3 regions of the Thauera sp. WH-1 genome follow, and region 2 is predicted to be linked to each of the others. Evidence: riboswitches for the same ligand, from Rfam matches in the RefSeq annotation. Region 2 holds a riboswitch; each other region holds the start of a gene.
The links. Region 2 has a riboswitch for cobalamin ahead of ACMV5O_RS08905 (GNAT family N-acetyltransferase). Riboswitches for the same ligand answer to the same signal wherever they lie in the genome.

Region 1: it holds a riboswitch for cobalamin, as region 2 does, so the genes downstream of both, bluB (5,6-dimethylbenzimidazole synthase) here and ACMV5O_RS08905 (GNAT family N-acetyltransferase) in region 2, are expected to answer to the same signal.
Region 3: it holds a riboswitch for cobalamin, as region 2 does, so the genes downstream of both, ACMV5O_RS03930 (TonB-dependent receptor) here and ACMV5O_RS08905 (GNAT family N-acetyltransferase) in region 2, are expected to answer to the same signal.

What each region holds. Positions count from the first base shown of each region.
Region 1 is NZ_JBLQGP010000011.1:133,391-137,828, forward strand. Features, by position in the region: gene nirB (nitrite reductase large subunit NirB) at 1-1,568, opposite strand, end outside; gene ACMV5O_RS12485 (DUF924 family protein) at 1,957-2,556, shown strand; cobalamin riboswitch at 2,668-2,862, shown strand; gene bluB (5,6-dimethylbenzimidazole synthase) at 2,911-3,711, shown strand; gene pqqA (pyrroloquinoline quinone precursor peptide PqqA) at 3,891-3,965, shown strand; gene pqqD (pyrroloquinoline quinone biosynthesis peptide chaperone PqqD) at 4,028-4,330, shown strand; gene pqqE (pyrroloquinoline quinone biosynthesis protein PqqE) at 4,299-4,438, shown strand, end outside.
Region 2 is NZ_JBLQGP010000007.1:24,757-29,194, reverse strand. Features, by position in the region: gene ACMV5O_RS08910 (ribonucleoside-diphosphate reductase subunit alpha) at 1-1,571, opposite strand, end outside; gene ACMV5O_RS08905 (GNAT family N-acetyltransferase) at 1,629-2,201, opposite strand; cobalamin riboswitch at 2,358-2,566, opposite strand; gene ACMV5O_RS08900 (sigma-54-dependent Fis family transcriptional regulator) at 2,695-4,065, shown strand; gene ACMV5O_RS08895 (cytochrome c) at 4,172-4,438, opposite strand, start outside.
Region 3 is NZ_JBLQGP010000002.1:339,299-343,736, forward strand. Features, by position in the region: gene cobT (nicotinate-nucleotide--dimethylbenzimidazole phosphoribosyltransferase) at 1-1,047, opposite strand, end outside; gene ACMV5O_RS03920 (Uma2 family endonuclease) at 1,063-1,632, opposite strand; gene cobU (bifunctional adenosylcobinamide kinase/adenosylcobinamide-phosphate guanylyltransferase) at 1,694-2,242, opposite strand; cobalamin riboswitch at 2,335-2,571, shown strand; gene ACMV5O_RS03930 (TonB-dependent receptor) at 2,705-4,438, shown strand, end outside.

The DNA.
Region 1 (4,438 bases), on a different contig from region 2:
GTCGGCTTGCAGATGTCGCAGCCCAGGCCCTGGCCGTGGCGCGCGAGCAGGTCCTCAAAAGTCTTGATCTCGCCGACACGGACCAGGTGGTAGAGCTCCTGGCGCGAGTAGGGGAAGTGCTCGCACAGGTGGCGGGTGACCGTCATGCCGAGGCGGGCCAGCTCGGCGTTCATGATCTGCGTCACCAGCGGCACGCAGCCGCCACAGCTGGCACCGGCCTTGGTGCAGGCCTTGAGCGCGCCGATGGTGGTGGCGCCGTCGCCCACCGCGGCGCAGATCTGGCCCTTGCTGACGTTGTTGCACGAGCAGATCTGGGCGGACTCGGGCAGGGCGTCGGCACCGAGGCCGGGCCTGGCCTTGCCGTCGCCGGCGGGCAGGATCAGGAACTCGGGGTCGGCCGGCAGCGCGAGGCCGTTGAGCGCCATCTGCAGCAGCGTGCCGTACTCGTCGGCATTGCCGACCAGCACCGCGCCGAGCAGGCGCTTGCCGTCCGCGCTGACGACGATCTTCTTGTAGATCTGCTTGCACTCGTCGGCGTAGCGGAAGCTGCGGCAGCCCGGCGTCCTGCCGTGGGCGTCGCCGATGCTGGCCACATCGACGCCCATCAGCTTGAGCTTGGTGCTCATGTCGGCGCCGCCAAACGCGGCCTGGGCATCACCGGCCAGCTGGCGGGCGGCGATGCGCGCCATGTCGTAGCCGGGCGCCACCAGGCCGAAGGTCTGGTCGCGCCAGGCCGCGCACTCGCCGATCGCGAGGATGGCCGGATCGCTGGTGCGGCAGTGGTCGTCGACCGCGATGCCGCCGCGGGCGCCGACCGCCAGCGCGTTCTGGCGCGCCAGCTCGTCGCGCGGACGGATGCCGGCGGAGAACACGATCATGTCGGTTTCCAGGTGGGTGCCGTCGGCAAACACCATGCGGTGGCGGGCGCTGCGGCCGTCGGTGATCTCGACCGTGTTGCGCTCGGTGTGCACCTGCACACCCAGAGCCTCGATCTTGCTGCGCAGGATGCGGCCGCCTTCGTCGTCCACCTGCACCGCCATCAGGCGCGGGGCGAACTCGACGACATGGGTCTCGAGGCCGAGGTCGCGCAGCGCCTTGGCGCACTCCAGGCCGAGCAGCCCGCCGCCGACGACGACGCCCTTGCGCGAGGTCGCGCCGGCCGCCTTCATCGCCTCGAGGTCCTCGATGGTGCGATAGACGAAGCAGTGTTCGCGCTCGCTGCCCTTGACCGGCGGCACGAAGGGGTAGGAGCCGGTGGCCAGCACCAGCTTGTCGTAGGGCAGGGTGACGCCGTCCTGCGTCGTCACCGTGCGCGCACGGCGGTCAATGGCCGCCGCGCGGCTGCCGAGGCGCAGCGTGAAGCCTGCTTCGTCGAAGAAGCCGGGCGCGACCAGCGAGAGGTCTTCCGCCGTCTTGCCGGCGAAGAATTCGGACAGGTGCACACGGTCGTAGGCCATCCGTGGCTCCTCGCACAGGACGGTGACCTCCGCAGCGGGGATCTGCAGCTGGCGGAGCTCCTCGAGGAACTTGTGGCCGACCATGCCATGGCCAACGAGAACGATCTTCATGCTGGTATCACTCATTCGGCCCTGCGTACGGCCTGGTGACACCTGGGCACGGGCTTGCCCGGCTCAAGCATGACGGCCCCCGCAGGACGCGGTTCGACATCGGTTGGAATTGGCCGGCGGATCGCGCATCGCGAGCCACCGGCCCCCACCGGCGTTGGCGGAGGCTGCCCTGCGTCGCGTCGTCGCTGGCGCAGGTATGGGTCAGTAAAGCAGGGACCGTGCCAGGGTGCAGATGCCCTGGATCAGGCCGTTCTCGCCCTGGCGGCGCGCACTCGGGGGCAAATGATGCACCGCAACGGTGCCGCTGCTCACCAGGGTGGTGCGAATGCAGGCCGCCGCGCACGTGGGCTATGCTTCCAGTCCTCGCCTTCGGCCCTGGGAGGCCCGCATGGAAACCCCGGATACGATCCACGCCTTCTGGTTCGGTACCGCCGCCGATGACGATGCGGTGATTGCGCAACAGTCGGCGCTGTGGTGGCGCAAGCAGGCCGACGTCGATGCGCAGATCAGGCAGCGCTTCGCGCCCTGGGTCGCGCGCGCGGCGGGTGGCGAACTCGACGCCTGGCTCAGGGATGCGCGCGGGCGGCTGGCGTTGATCCTGCTGACCGACCAGTTTCCGCGCAACATCTGGCGCGGCGAGGCGGCGGCCTTCGCCTTCGACGTGCTGGCCCTGCGCTGGGCGAAGGAGAGCTTGCGTCTCGGGCTGGACACGGCGCTGCGCGCGGTCGAGCGGGTCTTCATCTACCTGCCGCTGGAACATTCCGAGGACCTGGGCGACCAGCGTGAAGCCGTGCGCCTGTTCGACCAGCTCGCCGCCAGCGTGCCGGCGCACGCCAAGGCCAGCTTCGACGGCTATGTCGACTACGCCCGCCGCCACCTGGCCGTCATCGAGCGCTTCGGACGCTTTCCGCACCGCAATGCCGCGCTGGGGCGCGAGACGAGCCCGGACGAAGCCGCCTTCCTGCAGCAGCCCGGCTCGTCCTTCTGAGCCCGCACCGGCAGGCGTCGGCCACGCGCGGCAAGGGGCGGTGTGGGGTGGAGCGTGGGGTGGGCACTGCGCCACGAATCCGACCCGCCGGGCGGCGCTCCCGCTAGAATCCGCCCTGTATTGCTTCGGGGTGCCCGCGATCAGCGCGGGAGAATCGGGAAGGCGGTGCCAATCCGCCGCGCGCCCAGCGCCGTGAAGGGGATTGTCCGGGCAAGGTTCGCCCAGCCACTGGTCCGCAAGGACCGGGAAGGCGCCCGGACGAGAGGATCCGTAGCCGGAAGACCGGCCTCGAAGTGTTCTGCACAGCCGCCTGGTCGGCGGCTGTCTCCTGCTCGACGACAAGGGGAATACTTCATGAGCAGCCCGACGCAGGCGCATTTCGCGCCGCTGTGCGACAACGCGCGTGAGCGTTTCGAGAACGACGCGCCTACCCGTTTCCAGACCGACCCGCAGTTCAGTGCCGCCGAGCGCGACGCGGTGCACCGCGCCATCCACACCCGCCGCGACGTGCGCGGCGAATTCCGCCCCGACCCGATTCCCGACGCGGTGCTTGCGCGCGTGCTCACCGCCGCCCATCACGCGCCCTCGGTCGGCTTCATGCAGCCGTGGGACTTCATCCTCGTGCGTTCGCGCGAGGTGCGCGCGCGGATCCACGCCGATTTCCTCGCCGCCCATGCCGAAGCCGAGCAGATGTTCGACGCGGGCAAGCGCGCCACCTACCGCAATCTCAAGCTCGAGGGCATCCTCGAGTCGCCGCTCAACCTGTGCATCACCTGCGACCGCCGCCGCCACGGCCCGGTGGTGATCGGCCGCACCCATATCGGCGCGATGGACATCTATAGCGCGGTGTGCGCGGTGCAGAACCTGTGGCTCGCCGCGCGCGCCGAGAACCTCGGCGTGGGCTGGGTCAGCATCCTGCATGAGCAGGCGCTGCGCGAGGCGCTTGGCATCCCGCCCGAGATCATCCCGATCGCCTACCTGTGCATCGGCTACGTGAAGGACTTTCACGCCCGCCCGGAGCTGGAGAGCGCCGGCTGGTTGAAGCGCATGCCGCTGACCGAGCTGCTGCACTTCGATGGCTGGCGCGGGCCGGCCGACGCTGCCGGCGAGCAACTGGCCGAGGCGATCCGCCAGGTGCAGCCTATCGCGCGTTGACCCAGGTCAACGCCGGTGCAGCTTGCTGAAGAATCATGATTTCCGCGAGCGCGGGCTCGCGATCCTGCCGATGGCCCAACCCCGATTCTGCGGATCCCGCTGCGCGGCTCGCAGGCGATGATGGCCACGAACCGGCCGCCGCGCCGGTTCGCCCACCATCATTCCAGAGGAGACCCATCATGCAGTGGACCGACCCCGCGTATTGCGACATCCGTCTCGGCTTCGAAGTCACCGCCTACGTCTACGTGCGCTGACGCCTGCGAGCCCGGCCGCCCGCGGGCGGACCGGGGCCTGCCAACCCGCAGCCGAGGCCCGCATGACCGCCACCGCGACCCCGAACCCGCCCGACGCGGACGAGCGCTACGCGCTCAACCCGATGTACCTGTTCCGCTGGGAGCCGACGCAGGACTCGCACGTCCTGCTCTACCCCGAGGGCATCGTCAAGCTCAACCAGACCGCTGGCGACATCATCGAGCGCTGCGACGGCAATCGCACCGTCGCCGAGCTGATTGCCGACCTGCAGCAGCGCTACCCGGGCGACGACGCGCGCGTCGCCGAGGGCGTATACAAATTCCTGGAGGTGTTCCGTGCCAAAGGATGGATCCGTCGTCAGGCTTGACGGGCAGGGCAAGCCGCTGTGGCTGGTGCTCGAGCTCACCTATCGCTGCCCGCTCAAGTGCCCGTGGTGCAGCAATCCGGTCGACTATGCCCGCGATGGCAAGGCCGA
Region 2 (4,438 bases):
TTGAAGAGGCGGATCTCGCCGCGCTCGGCCTTGTCCTCGTAGGCGCGGTAGGCCGCCTCGAAGTCCTGGCCGTAGCGCTCGTGCAGGTCGGGCACGTCGGCCGGCGAGAACAGCGTCCATTCGGCGTTCTCCAGCACGCGCTTGATGAACAGGTCGGGGATCCAGTTCGCGGTGTTCATGTCGTGGGTGCGGCGGCGCTCGTCGCCGGTGTTCTTGCGCAGCTCGAGGAACTCCTCGATGTCGAGGTGCCAGGTCTCGAGGTAGGCGCACACCGCGCCCTTGCGCTTGCCGCCCTGGTTCACCGCCACCGCGGTGTCGTTGACCACCTTGAGGAAGGGGATCACGCCCTGGCTCTGGCCGTTGGTGCCCTTGATGCGGCTGCCGAGCGCACGCACCGGCGTCCAGTCGTTGCCCAGACCGCCGGCGAACTTCTGCAGCAGGGCGTTTTCCTTGATCGACTGGTAGATGTCCTCGAGGCTGTCGGCCACCGTCGTCAGGTAGCAGGATGACAGCTGCGCATGGCGGGTGCCGCTGTTGAACAGCGTCGGCGTGCTGCTCATGAAGTCGAAGCACGACAGCAGCTCGTAGAACGCGATGGCCTGCGCCTCGCGGTCGATCTCGTTGATCGCGAGGCCCATCGCCACCCGCATGAAGAAGGTCTGCGGCAGCTCGATGCGGCGGCCGTCGATATGCAGGAAGTAGCGGTCGTAAAGGGTCTGCAGGCCGAGGTAGTCGAACTGCAGGTCGCGCTCGGGCCGGATCGCCGCAGCCAGGCGGGCGAGGTCGAAGTCGGCCAGGCGCGGATCGAGCAGCTCCGCCTCGATGCCCTGGCGGATGAAGGCGGGCAGGCAGGCGGCATAGCCGTGCTCGGGGTCGGCCATGTCGGCCTGCGCGGTTTCGCGCCCGATGACCTCGACGCGGATCGCCGACAGCAGCAGGCGGGCGGCGACGCGGCCGTAGTCCGGCTCGCGCTCGATCAGCGTGCGCGCGGCCAGCACCAGGGCCTGGCGCACGGCGGCGACCGGCACGCCGTCGTAGAGGTTGTGCAGGGCGTGTTCGAGCACGGTGTCGGCGGACACCCCGTCCAGTCCCGCGCAGGCCTCGCGGCACACGGTGAGCAGGGCGGCGCGGTCGAGCGGGCGGCGCGCTTCGCCATCGACGACGTGCAGCACGGGGCCGGCGCCGCCCGCCTGCGCGTCGGCGTCCTTCTGCGCCGCGCGTTCGGCAGCGCGGCGTTCGCGGTAGAGCACGTAGGCGCGCGCGACGTCGTGCTCGCCCGAGCGCATCAGCGCCAGCTCGACCTGGTCCTGGATGTCCTCGATGTGCAGCATGCCGCCGTCGGGCAGGCGACGGGTGAGGGCGCCGACCACGGTATCGGTGAGTCGGGCCACGATGTCGCGCACGCGCGAGGACGCTGCGCCCTGGCGGCCCTCGACGGCGAGAAAGGCCTTGGTCATGGCGACGGCGATCTTGTTCGGATCGAAGGCAACGACGGCGCCATTGCGGCGGATGATCTGGAAGGCGGCGAGTTGCATGGCGCTATCACGTGCTTCGGCGGGAAGTCGGTCCACGGGTGGTCCTCGTCTGGGTGAGTGCGGATGAAACGGGTTACTGAGGGAAGGCGAGCTTCAGGCGGCCGCGAGGCTGATTGCGCTGGGGGCCGGGCAAGAGTGGGCGTCGTCGCCGGCGTGGGACTCGGCCCGCAGATCCAGCGTCAGGGGGGCGGTGTGGCTGCCGCCAGGCCGACGGAAGCCGCCGGCGGCAGCCATGTGGAGTACCGCCGGGCTGACGCTGTGACACACGATCCGGCCTGCGCCGTGCAGGCGGGCCAGTGCAATGACGTGGTTGAACATTGCTCGGCCCAGTCCGCGCTGGCGATGAGTTGCGGTGACGCTGAGCCCGAAGTCGACCTCCCCATCGCGCACCGCGACATGGGCGAGGGCGACGATGTCGCCTTGTGCGGTGCCCAGACCATGCACATGGTCGCGTGCGAAATCGAGCGTGGCGACGTAGGCGGCGATGCCTTCGTCGCGGATGCCGTGGCTGAAGCGCAGCAGGCGGTCATCGGCATCCAGCGCAAGAAGGTGTTCGAGGATGCGGGGGGCGTCGGCGGGGCCGAAGCGGAACATCGGCCTCAGAACGGCGCCCGTGGAATCGGTCGGCGGTGTCAGCGTTGCAGCGGGGCGGTCGACGGTGGACATGGCGGAGATCCGGTGCGGGCAGGGCGGATCTCCGACGCACGGGCGTGATGCGTCACGCGCATGGCAATGCCATGCGGTGCTGCCGTGCCATCAGGAAAACGAGCAAGTGAAATGGTGTGAGCCATGCCTCTTGTCAGGGACACCCCGCCCCAAACTGTTGAAGGTGATGTGCATGGCAGGTCTCCTGGCTCACGGGTCATCGCCTTGCGCCAGCCTTCCCGGAAAGATTCCAGTGGCAGAGAGGGCGCAGGACTCGCCGATTACAGTTGCGGGGGCAGCTCCGGGTTGGGCGCGCAGGGCGCCGCACCGGATTCCCTTTTCATGCCTGCCGATGACGGCAGACAACCATGAACGGGGCGCAGGGTAGCGCTGGCGCGCAGGGAATGTCAAACAGCTCGGCCACCGCGGCGGTGGATGTCGGCACCCCGCCATTGACCCGCACTCTGCCAGCGCGGCAGACTCCTGCCATCCGCACCGCCGCAAGTGACACATCATGCCGATCGATCCGCGTTCCAGTCCGCGTCCCCTCCCCGAGCTGGTGTCCTTTCTCGAGACCCTCGCCGAGCCACACATCCTGTGTGACCGCGACTACCGCATCATCGCGGCCAACGCGGCCTACCGGCGCGCCTTCTCGGAAGGGCGCAGCGTCGTCGGCAGGTCCTGCTACGACGTCAGCCACCACTACAGCGTGCCCTGTGATCACGCCGGCGAGTCCTGCCCGCTGGCGCGCAGCCTGAAGTCGGGCCAGCGCGAGCGCGTGCTGCATCTGCATCACACGCCGCGCGGGGAGGAGTACGTCAACATCGAGCTGTCGCCGGTGCGGGATTCGAGCGGTGAGATCGCCTGGTTCATCGAGAAGATGGAGCCCATGCATGTCGCGCGCGGGGTGTCCGACCACCGCGGCCTCATCGGCCGCTCGCCCGCCTTCCAGCGCATGCTCGAGTTGATCGCGCGCGTGGCCCCGTCGGATGCCAGCGTGTTGCTACAGGGCGAATCGGGGACGGGCAAGGAGCTGCTGGCGAGCGCGGTACACGAGGCCAGCCGGCGCGCCGAAGGCCCCTTCGTGGTGGTCGATTGCTCGGGCCTGCCCGAGACCCTGTTCGAGAGCGAGGTGTTCGGCCATGAGCGCGGGGCCTTCACCGGCGCCACGGCGCGCAAGCCAGGACTGGTCGAGGCCGCCAGCGGCGGCACGCTGTTCCTCGACGAGGTGGGCGACATTCCGCTCAGCATGCAGGTGAAGCTGTTGCGGCTGCTCGAGACCGGCACCTATCGTCGCGTCGGTTCCACCGAGTTGCGCCGGGCCGACATACGCCTCGTGTCGGCCACGCATCGGCCACTCAAGCGGATGATCGCCGAGGGCAGCTTCCGGCAGGATTTGTACTTTCGCATCAACACCTTTCCGATCGCGGTGCCGGCCCTGCGCGAGCGCGAGGGCGACCTGGCGCTGCTGGTCGACTCCCTGCTCGAGCGCGTCGCGCCGAAACGTCGGCTGCGCCTGTCAGCCGCGGCCTTGCGGGTGCTGCAGGCCTATCCCTTCCCGGGCAACGTGCGCGAACTGCGCAATGTGCTCGAACGCGCCAGCCTGATGTGTGACGGCGAAACGATCGGTGTCGAGCACTTGCCCGAGGAGGTGCTGGTTCCCGAGGACCCGCATGCGCCCGCACAGGGAGACACGAGCGCAGCACCCGCCAGCAGCGCGACGCGGGCAGACCTGGACCTGGCGGAGGTGCAGCGACAGGCGCTGCTGCGCGCGGTGCGAAATCATCGCGGCAGCCGAAGCGAGCTTGCCCGGCGGCTGGGTCTCAGCGAACGGACCTTGTACCGGCGCCTGAAGGAACTGGACCTTACGGGGGGTGAGCCCTGAAGTGGGCGACTTCCGTGCAAGGACCCCGCCTGCCATGGGCGGGACTGCCATAGAGGGTGGGGCAAGCACACGCACGCGCGCCTGGCGCAGGTGCCGGCTCGAGGACTCAGCGACGGAAGTCTCGGTGGCAGGCCTTGCAGCTGTCCTGAACCGCTTCGTACGCGCGGCGCACCTCGGCCGCGTTGCGCCCTTCGGCCGCCTCGAACAGGCCGTCGGTGGTGGCGATGAAGTGCTCCCGCCGCTGTTCGAACTCTGCCGTCTTCTGCCACACCGCCGGCCTGGCCTTGGTCGGCGGGTAGTTGGTGTCGGCGCCGAAGTGCGCCCAGGGCTTGTCGCGCAAGGCCTTCAGCTCCAGCGCCATGCGCGCGAAGGT
Region 3 (4,438 bases), on a different contig from region 2:
GCCCTGGTCGCTGACGCCGGCCGATTCGAAGCTCGCCATCTCGTTGAGGAAGTTGACCGCCGCCTGCACCAGCGGGAACGCGAGCGCCGCGCCAGTGCCCTCGCCCAGGCGCAGATCCAGCTCCATCAGGGCCTGCACCTGCAGGAAGTCGAGCTGCACGCGGTGGCCGGGCTCCTGCGATCGATGTGCGAACACGCAGTAGGGGAGGATCCGCGGGTCGATGGCGTGGGCGACGAGCAGGGCCGCGGTGACGATGAAGCCGTCGACCAGCACCAGCATGCGCTTTTCTGCCGCGCCGAGCATGGCGCCGGCCATCATCGCGATCTCGAAGCCGCCGTATTCGGCCAGCACGGCCAGCGGGTCGCTGGGCCGGCCGCCGCGCGCCAGGGCCTGGGCGAGCAGACTGCGCTTGTGGAACAGGCCGGCGTCGTCCAGGCCGGTACCGCGGCCGGTGACGGTGTACAGCTCGGCATCGTGCTCGGCGCCGACCAGGCAATGCGTGATCAGCGAGGCCGAGGCGGTGTTGCCGATGCCCATCTCGCCGAAGCCGACGCAGTTGCAACCGTTGCCGGCGAGCGCTTGGGCGATGCCGCGGCCGCGCTCCAGCGCCAGGTCGCGCTGCGCCGGACTCATCGCCGGGCAATCGAGGTAGTTCTGCGTACCGGGGCCGATCTTGGCGTCGATCAGGCCCGGGCGTGCGCCAAAGTCGTGATTGACGCCCGCATCCACCACGCTCAGCCCCAGCCCCATCTGGCGGCTGAAGACGTTGATGGCCGCGCCGCCGGCGAGAAAGTTCTCCACCATCTGCCAGGTGACGTCCTGCAGGTAGGCCGATACGCCGGCACGCGCGGCGCCGTGGTCGCCGGCGAAGACCACGATGTGCGGCTGGCGGATCTCGGGTTCCAGGCGCTGCTGCACCAGGCCGATCTGGCGCGCCAGCGCCTCCAGCCGGCCGAGCGCGCCGAGCGGCTTGGTCTTGCGGTCGATCTTGTGTTGCAGTGCAGCGGCGAGCAGGCTGTCGGGCGCGGTGATGGCAAAGGGTGTCATGCGGGTGGTGGGGTCTCAGGGTGCGGCGGTCTGGGTTTGTTGCGCGGCATCCGGCAGGTCGCGATACAACTCGGCCAGCGCGAGTTCGAAGCCGAAAGCAGGCAGGGTGAGGCTGGCGCTGTCCCCGCTCGCTTCGCTGAGGATCCAGTACCCGTCCTCGCCGCGGGTGTAGCACTCGACATGAGGGCGGTCCTGCGACAGCAAGAGCACGGTCTTCAGGCCGGGAAAGCGGCGGTAGGCGGCAAACTTGTCGCCGCGGTCGTAGGCCTCGGTCGAGGGTGACAGCACCTCGGCGATCAGCGCAGGGTCTTCCTTGACCTGGCGGCGGGCACTGTCGGCCTCCGAGCAGGTGACGAAGACGTCGGGGTAGAACAGGTCGTCCGACTCGGCCAGACGCAGGCGGACGTCGGACATGAAGACCTTGCAGCGCGAACCCGCGAAGGCCGTACGGAGTGCAAACGTCGTGTTGAGGCTGATGGCGTTGTGCACATCAGACCCGCCAGCCATCATGGAGGCCTCGCCGTTGAAGAACTCCCAGCGCTCGGGCTGTTCGGCCTCCCAGGCGAGGAAGTCATTCAGCGTCATCTTGTGCCTTTCTGCAGGCAGGCCCATCGCAGTCCCCTGAAACGTCTTGTCGTTCCGCAGTTTAGCCCTGCTTCAGCACCAGCGGCAGGCCGGCGGCGACGAACACCACGCGCGAGCACAGCGCCGCCACCACTTGGTTGAGGCGGCCGGCCTCGTCGCGGAACAGGCGTCCGAGTGGCGTCTCCGGCACCAGTCCGAGGCCGACCTCGTTGGCGACCAGGATGATGTGGCCCCGAAGCGTGGGCAGGGTGGCGAGCAGCGCGTCGCGCTCGCGGCGGAACAGCGGCAGTTCCTCCGCTCCGGCTCCTGGCGGCAGATGGTCGGCGTCGACCAGCAGGTTGCTCACCCACAGGCTCAGGCAGTCGACCACCACGCAGCGCCCCGGGGCGGCCTCGCGGCGCAGCGTGTCGGCGAGCGCGACCGGCGCCTCGACGGTGCGCCAGGCCGCCGGGCGGTCGGCCTGGTGGCGGCGGATGCGGGCCGCCATCTCTTCGTCGAGCGCCTCGGCGGTGGCGATCACCGTCACCGCCAGGCCGGATTCTTCAGCCCGGCGCTCGGCCTCGCGGCTCTTGCCGGAGCGGGCGCCGCCGAGGATCAGTTCGCATGTCATTGTTCTGGCAGGTCCTTGCATCCGAGGAATCTGTATTTTATTGCAGTGCACGATACGCGGCCGTACGGTATCATCCGCCCCCACTGCCCTGGAAGGGGCAGCGCGTTATCGGTGCCCGCGGGCGTTTCTCGCCCAGGGTTAAACGGGAAACAGGTGCGCGGCCCCTCGCAAACGAGGCCGCAATGCCTGTGCTGCCCCCGCAACGGTAAGTGCGCGCAAGGTGTGTCATGCAGCCACTGGGAATGCTCTCCCGGGAAGGCGATCCACCCGTCCGGCCCCGCCGGCACAGCGCACGAGCCCGGAGACCGGCCGGAACGCGAATTGGCGGATGTGCCGCGGGGTGGCGGCGACGGGCGTGGTGGCTTCTTCCTACTCTCTTCGGTTCTACCTGGCTCGCGGTGCGTCCATGTGAAGTTGCCATGGTGTGCGGGGACGCACGGCATGGCGAAGGGAGTACGAACAATGAAGATCCGTCTTGTCGCTGCGGCGCTTTCCGTGCCCGCAGCGCTCTCGTTTTCCGCCCCGACGGCGTTCGCACAGGAGCGCACTGCCGCGCCCGTGGTCGTTTCCGCTACCCGCATCGACATGCAGGACCAAGATGCGCCCTATGCGTCCGAAGTGCATACCCGCGAGGCCATCGAGCGCTCGGGTGCGAACTCGCTCTACGACTATCTGGCGCTGCAAACCTCGCTCCAGGTAACGCCGAGTTATGGCAACCGTTATACGCCGCAAATCAGCATGCGTGGCTACGGCAGCGCGAACGGGCATCAGAACGTTGTCGTTTCGGTCGATGGCCGCAGGCTCAACAACATCGACATGGTGCCGCAACTAATTGGATCGATTGCTCTTGCAGACATCGATCGCATCGAGATCACGAAGGGTAGCGGCGCCGTGCTGTACGGCGATGGAGCTACGGCCGGGACCATTCAGATCTACACCAAGCCACGCGAAGGTGTGCGCCTGGACGCCTATGCAGGGAATTACGGTACGCGTGGTGGCGTGGCTACGGCGGGTATCGTGCGCGATCGGTTCGACTTTTCCGCGACCTTGGACCACGGCAAATTCGGTGGTTTCAGCGACAAGGATCCGTCCGGGCATCGTGACCAGTCGGAGGCCAATACCTGGCGAGTGGCTACAGGTGTGAAGCCGACTGACGGGCTGCGCCTCGACTTCGAGGCGGGCGCATCCAGAATTGACACGCGGTATCCGAGTTCGCTGTCGTTGGCTCAGTTTCGCGCTGATCCGGCAGTGAACAACGGTGGCAACTACACCCGCCAGAGGTTCGATGCTGAGCACTGGAGTCTCGGTGCAGACTATGTGCTGAGTCCCGAGTGGCGGGTCACCGCTCGCCATCAGGACGAGGAGAAGAGTTCCGCGTACGTGCCGTCTCCGGAATCCGAGTACAGGTACCTCGCTGACGAGCTTGCGCTGCAGTTTCAGCGGGGTGGCCTAGCAGTGAACACGGGTGTGCAGCGCTTCGATGGCGAGCGTGTCGATCCGGACGGGGTGACCACGAAGGAGAACTTGGGCTGGTTTCTGCATGGGCAATATGTTCTCGACCGACTCACCCTGTCGGCCGGTGTCCGTCGGGAACACGTTGAGTACGGCTACAAGCCTGTCTTGGGTGCGGCACTAGGGGAGGAGGAGCGTCTGACCTCATGGGAGGCCGGTGCGAACTATCGCGTCGACCCTGCTCTATCGGTATTTGCTAGCTATAGCGACGCCTTCCTGGCGCCGGATATCGACCGCTTTTTCAAGAGCATATACGGCCCGCCTCCCCTGTATCAGTTTGTCGGCAAGAGCTTTAACGGTTTCATCGAGCCTGCGAAGACCCGTACGCTGACCCTCGGGCTTAACCACTTCACTGAGCGCAACCGGTTGAAGGCCGCGCTCTTCTACGCCCGTCTGAAGAATGAGATCTATCTTGAGCCTACGTCCTACAACAACACCAATATCGACAAGTCGCACAAATATGGTTTCGAGGTGCAGAACAGCTTCCAGGTGACGCCGACCGCGGCCGTACTGCTGAACTACGCTTGGACGCTGGCGAGAATCGACCGTGAAGCCGATGGAGGTGGCGCCTACGATGGTAAGGATCTGCCGGGGGTGTCGCGGCACAGCCTGGTTGCGGGTCTCAACTTCCGCGTGGCCGAAAACGGCAGTCTGAACGTCTCGCATGTATGGCGGAGCAAAGCG